3 regions of the Providencia sp. PROV004 genome follow, and region 3 is predicted to be linked to each of the others. Evidence: predicted binding sites of a transcription regulator. Region 3 holds the regulator's gene; each other region holds the start of a gene.

Region 1 (4,275 bases), 1.4 Mb from region 3:
ACTACCAAACAAGAAATAGACGAATTAAAAAAGCAGTTACGTCATCATGAATATCAGTACCATGTATTAGATGCGCCTGAAATTCCAGACGTGGAATATGACAAGTTAATGCAACGTCTAAAAGAGATAGAGGCGCAGCATCCTGAACTTGTCACCAGTGATTCACCGACTCAACGTGTTGGTGCTGCACCATTAGCTGCGTTTGATACCGTACGCCATGAAATTCCTATGTTGTCGCTAGATAACGTTTTTGATGAAGAAAGCTATCTTGCGTTTGATAAGCGAGTCAGGGATCGCTTGAAAAATCATCAAGAACTGACTTTTTGTTGTGAGCTCAAGTTAGATGGGTTAGCGGTCAGTTTGCTGTATGAAAACGGTGAGCTAGTACAGGCCGCGACTCGGGGCGATGGAACCGTAGGCGAAAATATTACTGCGAATGTTCGAACCATTCGTGCTATCCCATTGCGTTTAACGGGAAGCAATATTCCTGATCGCGTTGAGATCCGTGGGGAAGTTTTTATGCCCCAAAAAGGCTTTGAAGCGCTTAATGAGCAAGCACGCAAAACGGATGGCAAAGTCTTTGCAAACCCACGTAATGCAGCAGCAGGTTCTTTACGCCAATTAGACCCACGTATTACCGCCAAAAGGCCGCTTACTTTTTATTGTTATGGTGTGGGGCTTGTGGAAGGAGGCTCTTTACCGGATACACATTATGACCGTTTAATGCAATTCAAGGCATGGGGTTTACCGGTTAGTGATTATGTTCAATTACGTGTTGGTCATCAGGCAGTATTGGATTTTTACCATGAAATTGAGCAAGTTCGACCTGACCTTGGCTTTGATATCGATGGTGTGGTTATTAAGGTTAACTCGATTGCGATTCAAGAAGAGTTAGGGTTTGTTTCTCGAGCACCTCGCTGGGCGACCGCATTTAAATTTCCAGCGCAAGAACAAGTGACATTATTAAAAGATGTTGAATTTCAAGTCGGGCGTACCGGGGCTATCACGCCTGTCGCGCGTTTAGAGCCCGTGCAAGTTGCAGGCGTCGTTGTCAGCAATGCGACTTTACACAATGCCGATGAAATCGAACGCCTTGGTGTGCATATTGGTGACAAGGTTATTATTCGTCGAGCCGGAGATGTTATTCCGCAAATCGTCAGTGTTGTGGTTGATAACCGCCCTGCAGATAGCCGGGAAATTGTTTTTCCAACTCATTGCCCAGTATGTGGCTCTGATATCGAACGAATCGAAGGCGAAGCGGTAGCGCGCTGTACAGGTGGGCTTATTTGTGGGGCACAACGCAAAGAAGCACTGAAACATTTTGTCTCACGCAGAGCAATGGACGTCGATGGCATGGGCGATAAAATTATCGACCAATTAGTTGAAAAAGAGTATGTCAAAACGCCGGCAGATTTATATCAATTAAGTGCGGGTATCTTAACAGGCTTGGATAGAATGGGGCCGAAATCGGCACAAAATCTGGTTGATGCACTCAATAAGTCTAAACAAACGACGTTAGCTCGTTTTATTTATGCCCTTGGAATTCGTGAAGTTGGTGAAGCAACGGCGGCAAACTTAGCCGCGCATTACACCACACTTGAAGCCGTGATGGCGGCAGATGAAGAGTCACTAAAAACGGTTCAAGATATTGGTCATGTGGTCGCGAAGCATGTGGTCAATTTTTTCCGCGAACCTCATAACCAAGCGGTGATTGAAGATTTACTGACTAAGGCAAATATTCATTGGCCTGAAGTAAAAGTCGTCAACAGTGCAGAAATTGATAGCCCATTTGCAGGTAAAACGGTAGTGCTAACAGGGTCAATGAGTATCTTGACGCGTGATGAAGCCAAAGACAAATTAGTCGCTTTAGGTGCAAAGGTTTCAGGAAGCGTCTCTAAAAAAACAGATTTGGTGATTGCTGGTGAGGCTGCAGGTTCTAAATTAGCGAAAGCAAATGAACTTGGCATACGTGTTATAGATGAAAATGAATTGATTCGTTTGCTGAATATTCAATAGTGAACTATATTCAATTTGGCTTAGTTGCCTACAATCTCTGTAGGCAACAATTTTGTACGCAGGTTGTTGTAAGTCTTAACTTAAATTCTCAGTAAAATTTCTGTGCAAAAAAAGCGAATACTAGGATTTGTTATAGTTGAAACGTGATCCCCTTCTTCTTTTTGCAAAATACACCTAGTAAGCTTTCATATTAATGTGACCTCCGTCTCATTTAAATGTTGTCTATTACATAGAATATGCACATAGACTGATTCTTAAATTTGTTGGAGTCGCATATGACCTCGATCCTGCATTTCGTTTTATCTTTAGTAGTAATAGCTGCTCTTGCTATTTTAGCCAGTAGTAACCGTAGAGGGATCCGCCCTCGCTATGTTGTTCAACTACTGGTTATTCAAATTGCATTAGCTTATCTGTTCTTAAAATCGAATATTGGCGAATCATTTGTTCTTGGTGTGGCAGGGGTATTTACCCACTTGCTAGGCTATGCAGCAGAAGGGACCAAATTTATTTTTGGCGGTATGATTGAAGGCAACTTAGCGTTCTTCTTCTTACAAGTATTATGCCCAATCATCTTTATTTCTGCATTGATCGGGATCTTACAGCACGTCAAAATTCTTCCTATCGTGATCCGTATCATCGGTACCGTGCTATCGAAAGTGAATGGTATGGGGAAATTGGAGTCATTTAACGCAGTCAGCTCATTGTTATTGGGTCAGTCAGAAAACTTTATTGCGTATAAAGACCAATTGAACCGGATGTCAGACCGCAGAATGTACACCATGGCCGCAACAGCCATGTCAACGGTATCTATGTCTATCGTTGGGGCATACATGACCATGTTAGAGCCACGTTTCGTGGTCGCTGCATTGGTTCTGAATATGTTTGGTACTTTCGTTATACTCTCACTGATTAACCCGTATCCACCGGAAGGTGAAGAAGATATTCAAATGAGCAACCTGCATGAAGGGCAAAGCTTCTTTGAAATGTTAGGTGAATATATTCTTGCTGGGTTTAAAGTAGCGATTATCGTTTCAGCGATGTTAATTGGTTTTATTGCCCTCATTGCGATGATTAACGGTATTTTCTCAGCCGTATTCGGTATCGACTTCCAAACCATGTTAGGTTACGTGTTCTATCCGTTTGCGTGGATACTTGGTATTCCTGCTGATGAAGCCTTACAGGTTGGCGGAATTATGGCAGTGAAAATGGTAACAAATGAATTCGTTGCGATGGACGGCTTACAAGCGATTGCTGGTGGGTTATCTGAGCGCTCTGTTGGTATCTTATCTGTATTCTTAGTTTCTTTCGCTAACTTCTCATCCATCGGTATTATTGCGGGTGCGATTAAAGGCTTAGATGAGAAACAAGGTAATACCGTGGCTCGCTTCGGTTTGAAATTACTGTACGGTTCAACCTTAGTTAGCTTCTTATCTGCAGCCGTTGTCGGGTTAGTTTTGTAATCCACTAAAACATGCTAGATTAAGAAACGGCGTTCAAATGAGCGCCGTTTTTTTATGCTTTGATACAAAAGAGAACTAATAATGGAAAAACAAGATCTCATCGATATGGCCAATACCTATATGCCATTTGGTAAATATAAAGGCTGCGTATTAATTGATTTACCCGAAGAATATTTATTATGGTTCTATAAGAAAGGAGAGTTTCCTGCTGGACGTTTAGGGCAGTTAATGGAGATGACTCTAGGATTAAAAATAGAAGGCTTAGAAGGACTTGTAAAGCCTTTAAAGAGGGGTTAATCGTGCCCCAGTGCGTGAGTAATCTTCTGGCTTAAAGTAATAAATAACTTTTGCTCTTGGGGGGTTAATGCTGCTTTGACCTTAGCCGCGTTTTCAGCACGTCCTGTGGCTGCACGCTGCAAAAAATGATGCCCTTTGTCGGTTAAATGGGTGATCAGTTCCCGTCTATCTTCTTCAGATTGATATTGCTCGACAAATTCATAATATTTCAGAACTCGAAGAAACTTCGATAAATTTTGGCGAGAAAGGCCAAGTGCTTGGCTTAACTGGCTTGGTGTTAAGTCTCCTTTTAATCTCAATATCTCTAGCACATCATATTGGCCCCAAGTTATTTGTTCAGGGGTAAAGCTAACTCTGCGTGCAACTAGCGTACATTGCAGTAGAGAAAGCGCATCTTCAAGAGAATTTGGCATTATGACGATCCCGTAATATTCAATCTGTTGAGTATATATTGATTTTAATAATAAGACGACCAGTTGATTAACTTTAGTTAATTAATTAT
Region 2 (4,275 bases), 2.0 Mb from region 3:
ACGCACAGCCAGGGCAATCAAAGCCGTCTACCTTATTCATTTCAAACATCGCAATTATGTCATGACCCACTTTCATTTGGCCACGTAATGCTTCTGCAACTGCTTTTACAGCCCCCCAACCGGCAGCGGGGCCATCATACTCTTCAATTTTCTTTTTCATTTGGCATTACTCTTTAATAAATGTAAATGTCTTTATATGTGCTTTTATAATTATCTAAAATATTCTTTGTTATTTAATATTAGTAATATCATCGTTAAATATCAATAATTAAAATAAGCACTTAAATAGATGCTCGTAATTAGACGACTTAAGAATAAGAAATGAAAATACAACTCAATAAATGAAAAGATAAATATTAAAACAAAACTAATTTAAATGAATACATATAGTTAATTAACCTCATATTAATGATTAATAAAAGGTTAATTAACTTCATAAAAAGAAGAGTTATATACAAGCACCCGATTGTATAATGTCAACAGCACAACGTTTACCATTCGCAAATTGGCATACAGCTGTTTGTGACCCATTTAATTCTAATGTGAGCGCTGGTAACCCACCCGCTGAAACACAGGCCTCTTGTGCCCCAGGGCCTAAATTGACCACTTGTTGAGCATATTGACTCGCAGAATGTTCCACAGAGTTATCTATGTTTGAGCTACCACACGCAGATAGCATGACAGATATAGCCCCAGTGAGTAACATTGTTAGTACTGGTTTAAAAAATTGATTAACCCTATGCCACATTTTCCTGCTTCTCCAAAGATGCTGCCTGAACATTCTGCAATAACCGTTTAGTGCCCGCCGCTTTTTGAATATAGATTGATGACTAAGACACCAATAATAATTAATAGCATACCAATAATTGCAGGTAAATCGAGTTTTTGGTTGTAAATAAAAATTGCAGCGACAGAAACCAATACAATCCCTAAACCTGACCAAATTGCATAAGCAATACCCAATGGCATGATTTTTACTACCTGCGAAAGCCCCCAAAAAGAGACTGCATAACCGATAATAACAATCAACGATGGCCAAAAACGACTAAAACCATCAGACGCCTTCAGTGTTGTCGTTGCAATAACTTCGGCAATAATAGACATTAATAAAAAACCCAGCCCCTTCATTATATTTCCTTGTTATTAGAATTAGTTATGATAAAACTTATCACTTTTTTGATTATTTACTCAGATAACGATAAAAAGCTCTGTTTATCATTAAAATAACACAGAGCTTTCATCTCGACTTCATGATGAGAATGCGAGTTAGTGATTTGCGGCAACGTCTACTCTATCGTTAAGAGACTCACTATAGCGCTTGAATAAAAAGACACACAAAATGAATGCTATGACACCAATCGCACCGCCAATATAACCAATCTGGGTCATTCCCATATGAACAATAACTTGATTGCCTAACAGTGCGCCAGCACCAATGCCAATGTTAAAAATTCCAGAGAAAATTGACATAGCCAAGTCGGTGGCATCTGGAGATAAATCAATGACCTTAACTTGCATTCCTAAACCAATACACATCATGGCCATTCCCCAGAACACTGATAACATAATCAACGACCAAACATCTCTACCTAATGGCATCAATAATAATAAGCAAATCGTCATAAATGCGATTGCTGCAGGTAAAAATGATAATGAAAATTTGCTGCTGTAGCGACTAAATATTACACTTCCAACAATACCCGCTCCACCAAAAATCAGTAGTAGTAAAGTGGCAAAGTTTTGGCTTTGTAAGGCAACTTCGCGAACAAAAGGTTCAATATAACTGTAAGCCGTAAAATGCGCAGTAACTGCCAAAACGGTTAACGCAAACATTCCAACGAGTGCTGGCCGGTGGAATAGCATCGGCACACTTTTTAACGAGCCTGAATGTTCACTTGGTAAGCGTGGTAAAAAGCGAATCAACACAACCATAGTGAACAATGCTATAACACCAATACCTAAAAATGTCGCTCGCCAACCTAAGAATTGCCCAACTACACGGCCAAGAGGAAGACCTAATACTGTTGCCAATGCCGTTCCCGTCGCTAATAACCCAAGTGCTTGAGCTTTTTTACCCGCAGGAGCAACCCGAATAGCTAAAGATGCCGTAATTGACCAAAAGACTGCGTGAGATAAAGCGACACCAATACGCCCTGCTATTAAAATATCAAAACTCCACGCAAACCCTGAAATGATGTGACTAACAATAAAGATAACAAATAAGAAAGCTAATAATTTGCGACGCTCTATTTTACTGGTTAATAGCATCAAAGGTAACGACATCAAAGCCACAACCCACGCGTAGATTGTTATCATTAATCCAGTATGTGCGACCGTCATGTCAAAGCTTTTTGCAATATCACTGAGTAATGCAACAGGCACAAACTCTGTTGTGTTAAAAACAAATGCAGCAACTGCTAATGCTATTACACGGATCCAAGCTGTTTTTCTAGAAACTTGCGTCATATTTCTCTTAGCCTTCACTTTCCCACAAATAATAGATGCCAACGGCTTAACCGTATGTAAAAAATGCTGCGAAAGGATATTGGTATTTAGTACAGGATTGAGTCGTTACTGAGCAATCTATATTGCTAACAACACTTTTTTGTGAATTGTATCACAATTTTTCATTACTCATAAAGGTTCCCTTGATCTATTGGCAAGAAAAATATCATGCCTACTTATTTTTATTTCCCCAACTATACCATTTAACTATTTGTTTAAATTTAAGCCACTTACCTGAATATTTATTACATTCAGTTATCTGAAAACACATCGCATTACTTTCTATGCTACAATCTCACTATTATTTTTTATGCTCAAAGGACCGCTTTAATGAAAAACCATTTTCCAACTGAACCTAACGTTAATACTTTAGCGGATGAAGTGACTTGTCTTAAAAATTTACTGACACATATGCTAAAAGCTATCGGCCAAGCGGATGCAGGTAAAATCTTAATTAAGATGCAGCGCGAAATTGCACAAATGGAAGACGAAAAGCAAGCAGAAACCTACAAAAATACGTTAGAACAGATAAAAACAGGGTATCGCCAATAGATTATTTAGCGATAAATGCTATTTTAAGGATATACCTACTGTTAAGTGGTTTAAACTGCACAAATAACTAAGTTTTAATCGTGAAAATCATCTATCTTTATTCATGAATTAAACCATTCTTTATTCATTTAGCTCCCCCTTCAGAACCCTATGAAGGGGGCTTTTTTTTCTACAGCTTATGTATTATTGCGTTTATAAATATCTTGGCAATGCTGAATGTATTCATCAACTGTTGTATCGTCGGTTTGCTTATCCCAACTTTTTTGCTCTTCAAAAGCCCACACTTGAAACGTTTGTCCAAAGTTAGCCCCTGACATACCAACTTGCTTATACACCCGATGGTAAAAACCTTGCTCAGAACGATAGATCTCAAATTTAAACGGAACTAACCTAGCGGGGTTTGTCGTTGTCAAAAAATCATTACCAAATAATAACGTTTTCTCAAGAATATCCATTCTATCCCCTTGTTTAATTTATAAAATACGTATGGTTTACACGATCTATTATAAGCATAGCGCATTTAAGGCAATTCCGTGATTTTACCTATAAAAATATATGATTTACATACTATCCATAGAGAAGATTGATGAATAACGGGAGATATTGACGAAATAATAAGCTTCACTATTAAAATGAAGCTTATTATCGCTGGTTTATGATTTGTTGTCGTAGAACTGTTTTGCCATATCAATGCTGTCTGCATTCACATCATTTATATGGTCACGTGTTAACCGATAAACAACGGGGCTTAACAGCAACAAGGCAATCAAATTAGGGATCGCCATCATGGCATTTAATGTATCTGCCAATAACCAAACAAAATCAAGTGATTGTGTTGCACCGATAGGTAAAGCAATCAACCATAACACTCTATATGGCTTTATCGCACGCAACCCAAATAAATATTGCACACATTTTTCGCCATAAAAACTCCAACCCAGAATAGTGGTAAATGCAAATATGGCTAATGCGATAGCAACAATATAATTTCCACCTGGTATTGCCGTTTGGAATGATGATGCGGTTAATGTCGCTCCTGTTTCACTAGTCAACCACCCACCAGTTATAATGATAGTTAACCCCGTGACAGAACACACAATGATAGTATCAATAAATGTCCCTAACATCGCAATAAGTCCTTGGCGAATAGGGTTTTGTGTTTTTGCAGCGGCATGGGCGATAGGTGCACTACCCAAACCAGCTTCATTGGAAAATACG
Region 3 (4,275 bases):
ACATGGCGGTGTTGTCACACCGGAACATAATGTCGCACAACATGTTGATTTACTTGTCGGTGTTGTCCCTATAGTCAACCTAGAATGGATCCAAAAATTAATCCGTGATACGACAGAGCGAGGGCACTCCCGTGAAGCCGTTATGGACTCTGTCGTGCGTTCTATGGGCGACTATATTAATTACATCACGCCACAATTTTCTCGCACTCACATCAATTTTCAACGCGTTCCAACGGTAGACACCTCTAACCCATTTTCGGCTAAAGCTATTCCATCACAAGATGAAAGCTTTATTGTGATCCGCTTTCGTGGGCTAGAGCAAATTGATTTCCCCTATTTGCTATCAATGATATCTGGCTCTTTCATTTCTGCAATGAATACAATTGTCGTCCCCGGAGGAAAACTAGGTTTAGCCATGGAATTAATTATGGCGCCAATAGTCGAAAAACTAATTAATCAAAAGGACAACAATTAAATTATTTTTTGATTAATAAATAAGATGCTTATCATTAATTAAGGTAAGCATCTTTTAATTCAAATATACCAATAAAAATTAAATTTATTTTTAGTTTTTTATTTCAAAGCTGTGTGTGACTTCAACGGTTTTCTCTAACATCAATGCGACTGAACAATATTTTTCAGCAGAAAGTTGAACGGCTCGTTCGACCGCTTTTTCCGTTAATTCATTCCCTGTTACAATAAAATGTAAATGGATTTTCACAAAATAACGAGGGGCTTCTTCGCGACGCTGTGAGGTTAATTTCACCTCACAATCCGTAATATCATAGCGGCCCTTTTGTAGAATCGAAACGACATCAATCGCGCTGCAACCACCCGCAGCCATTAGCACCATTTCCATTGGGCTTGGGGCGTTATCACCTGCATTGCCGTCCATCATCACTTGGTGCCCAGACGCAGACTCCCCTAGAAAAGAAAGTCCTTCAACCCACTTAACTCTTGCTTCCATTATATTTCCCCTTGAAATGAAATCGGTTTAAAGGCTACATTGTTCCATAGATACAATGAATGTTATATCAACTTTATTTGGCTGAAGCGATACAGGGAAGACTTTCTTTATTGGATATGCTACAAACAATACTTAGTTGATAGGATTAAGATCAAAACTCAACGGTTTAATTGATCATATTATAGTGTTGATATCAATTTGCGTTACCCAAAGCAATCAAAAACGCTGAAGCAATCAGCTGTTAGATTATTTAAAGGTATATAAGGCAAATTAATATGCTAAGCTAGTGACTTTAAAGCCAGCCTTTCTAGTATGTTTTTCTGAATGGCTGCAATAACATACAGAGGATAACGCTAATGGTTCTCGGCAAGCCACAAACAGACCCTACTCTTGAATGGTTTTTGTCACACTGCCATATTCATAAATATCCATCCAAGAGCACTCTTATCCATCAGGGTGAGAAAGCAGAAACCCTTTACTATATCGTTAAAGGTTCGGTGGCTGTTTTAATTAAAGATGAAGAAGGCAAAGAAATGATCCTCTCTTACCTGAATCAGGGGGATTTCATTGGTGAGCTTGGGTTATTTGAAGAAGGGCAAGAACGTACTGCGTGGGTTAGAGCCAAAATAGCCTGCGAAGTTGCTGAAATTTCTTACAAAAAATTCCGTCAATTAATTCAGGTAAACCCTGATATTTTAATGCGCCTTTCTGCGCAAATGGCTAGTCGCTTACAAACAACATCTGAGAAAGTCGGTAACCTCGCATTCTTAGACGTTACAGGCCGTATTGCTCAAACGCTATTAAACTTAGCTAAACAACCTGATGCAATGACACACCCAGACGGTATGCAAATCAAAATTACTCGTCAGGAAATAGGCCAAATCGTGGGTTGTTCCCGTGAAACAGTCGGCCGTATTCTAAAAATGTTAGAAGACCAAAACCTGATCTCTGCACATGGTAAAACCATTGTTGTTTACGGTACTCGTTAATTAACCTTTCAGCCTGGCCACCTTTGGCTGGGCTATTTATTTATCATATTAAATTCTAATAAAATCGCTTCTTTATATTCTCTTTATCACTTCCCCTTATAGAATAATAATTATTATCTTATTAATTAGGGAAATATTTATGACCATTACATTAGGCTATTTATCGGGTAATCCGACGATTTTCAAAAAAATCATTAATTCCGATGATTTCATCAAAAAAATTTTTACGATTACCTCTTCACTGAAAAAAAGTCCACTTGATACGAATAACCAGCTAAAACCAACTCGTACCTGTAGCACTGAGAGTATTGATTCCGCCTATGAGAGCGACTTAGAAGAAACCAATAATATTAAGTGTTTAAGCACTGGTGAATTTTACGAAAAAGTCAATCAATTGAAAATTAAGCTATACGGAAAATATTCATCTACTTTTCTTTCTGAGCAAAGTACAGACTCATTAATAAAAGAAAATAGAGTTATTCTTGACCAATACAAAGAACTCCCCAAAAAAAATGCTGAATATGCTGATTTTTTATATCGCGATATTAGAATCCCTGGCATTAACAATAAAAGTCTACAAGAAAAAAAAGAGATTATAAAAAAATTTGTATTACCTAAACCTCTAACTAATAAAAATGGTTCAATGCTTCCTTTAAAAAAACAAATCATTCAAGAGTCTATTCGTCATATCACACTACCTTCCGTGGGTATAAAATATAAAACAGAAAGCAAATTTAATAAGAAATTAGTTTATATACATTACAAAATTTGTGAAGAAAATCGGCCTAATCAAAGAATCACCTCTTTGCCAAAAACCACTTTTGAGTTCAAGGGAAATATACCGCAAACAAAGTCATCATTACTAAGAGCACAACGAATAAAAGAACATTATAATTTATCGAGTAAAATTACCACACAGAAAACCAGCCTTAGCAAAGATAACTTAGCAAAAAATAAAATTTTAGTTAATAGTTCTGATTTATTAAAAATAATAGAAAAAGAATACCAATTTACCCAAGAAATGAATAACCATATAAAAATAATCGCTGAAATAGACGCCCAAATGAAGACTAACTCTCAATTACTAGCACTTTACAAGTCACCAATAATAAAATAAGTAAAATCGACTTATTATTCAATCAATTAAAATATTTGCATTGGCTAGAACAAATCCAAACACAAATATCACACACATGTAAATAAATAATCATAAACATCGATTTATTATATTAACTAACCTAAAAACAACCCAAAATAGCATTAATTGATAATTAAGGATCTCTCATGCACATAGACACCATCAATAGAAATGTAAGCAATCCCATCTTTAAAAAAAACATAGCATTAGAAATAGCGGAAAATTATTTCCCAATAATTAAGAAAATACGTAATACTAGATTGAATAATTTCATTCATTTATTTAGTTTTAACAAAAAAAACAAAGTAAATATGGATTCAAAGTTTTACTTAGAGTTAAAAAAAATAGAAACCAAAAAAAATGAGAATAACTCACGATTAAAAGTCGAATTAAATCAAAATAAAATAATATCATTAGAAAATGAACTACTTAAAAAGTCGTTTGAAATATCCCCAACAGTAAAAAACACTAAAGATGAAATTAATAGAAAAATAAGTAACGCATTAAAAATAGACAAGCCCTATGTAGAAGAATTAGTCAACAATAAAATAATTAAAGAACAGAATGACCTAATAGACCATTACACATACCATATTAAAAATATAGAATTAATTGAAACTAAAGAACAATTAAAAAATGATATATACAAATTAAAATTAGAGATAAAAAACGAGTCAAAAATAAGAGGGATTTATTATCTTGAAAAAAAACATGAAATATTAGAGTCATCATATAAAGAGATAGAAAATACATTTGGGGTGGAAGACCAAAATGAAAATTTAAAATCATTAATTAATTTACAATTAATCATTAAAAATTTATTAATTAAAGAATTAGATGATATTAAAAACAAAATTCATAATATAACGTTAAATAACTATAATAAAAAATCCATTAACCCCAAAAAAAGTCAAATATCGAAAAAATTAATGGAAGAAAAAAACAGCGTAACCCCAGAAGAGTCAATAATTAAAAAAAATTTAATTATCTGTGATGAAGATGGTACCCCTATTTATCATGATGAGGACCATAACTTTGATTTTGATGACGAATTAACTTTTTTAGCGAAGCCCGAAACCAATGAAATGGAAGATTCGTCATTAGTTAAAACACTAAGACTCGAAAATAGAGAATTAAAAAACTCGCTAGAGGAGTTAAGCAATAACTATTTCACTCTGCTT

Evidence for each region. The regulator CRP, encoded in region 3, controls carbon source genes, mostly activating them, when cyclic AMP is high. The targets are predictions, from matches to a motif close to ATGTGANNNNNNTCACAT.
Region 1: FVA69_RS07695 (NupC/NupG family nucleoside CNT transporter) is a predicted target of CRP. The motif match lies at 2,210-2,227, and genes of this name have one in related genera.
Region 2: FVA69_RS10285 (sugar transporter) is a predicted target of CRP. The motif match lies at 2,606-2,623, and genes of this name have one in related genera.

The regions. Positions count from the first base shown of each region.
Region 1 is NZ_CP042859.1:1,774,773-1,779,047, forward strand. It holds gene ligA (NAD-dependent DNA ligase LigA) at 1-2,016, shown strand, start outside; gene FVA69_RS07695 (NupC/NupG family nucleoside CNT transporter) at 2,292-3,476, shown strand; gene FVA69_RS07700 (DUF3820 family protein) at 3,558-3,773, shown strand; gene FVA69_RS07705 (MarR family winged helix-turn-helix transcriptional regulator) at 3,770-4,186, opposite strand.
Region 2 is NZ_CP042859.1:2,311,225-2,315,499, reverse strand. It holds gene FVA69_RS10300 (FdhF/YdeP family oxidoreductase) at 1-160, opposite strand, end outside; gene FVA69_RS10295 (DUF333 domain-containing protein) at 449-748, opposite strand; gene FVA69_RS10290 (SMR family transporter) at 796-1,128, opposite strand; gene FVA69_RS10285 (sugar transporter) at 1,267-2,466, opposite strand; gene FVA69_RS10280 (DUF2594 family protein) at 2,836-3,057, shown strand; gene FVA69_RS10275 (hypothetical protein) at 3,234-3,512, opposite strand; gene FVA69_RS10270 (alanine/glycine:cation symporter family protein) at 3,711-4,275, opposite strand, start outside.
Region 3 is NZ_CP042859.1:342,943-347,217, reverse strand. It holds gene FVA69_RS01535 (phosphoribulokinase) at 1-475, shown strand, start outside; gene FVA69_RS01530 (OsmC family protein) at 566-967, opposite strand; gene crp (cAMP-activated global transcriptional regulator CRP) at 1,324-1,956, shown strand; gene FVA69_RS01520 (hypothetical protein) at 2,096-3,073, shown strand; gene FVA69_RS01515 (hypothetical protein) at 3,241-4,275, shown strand, end outside.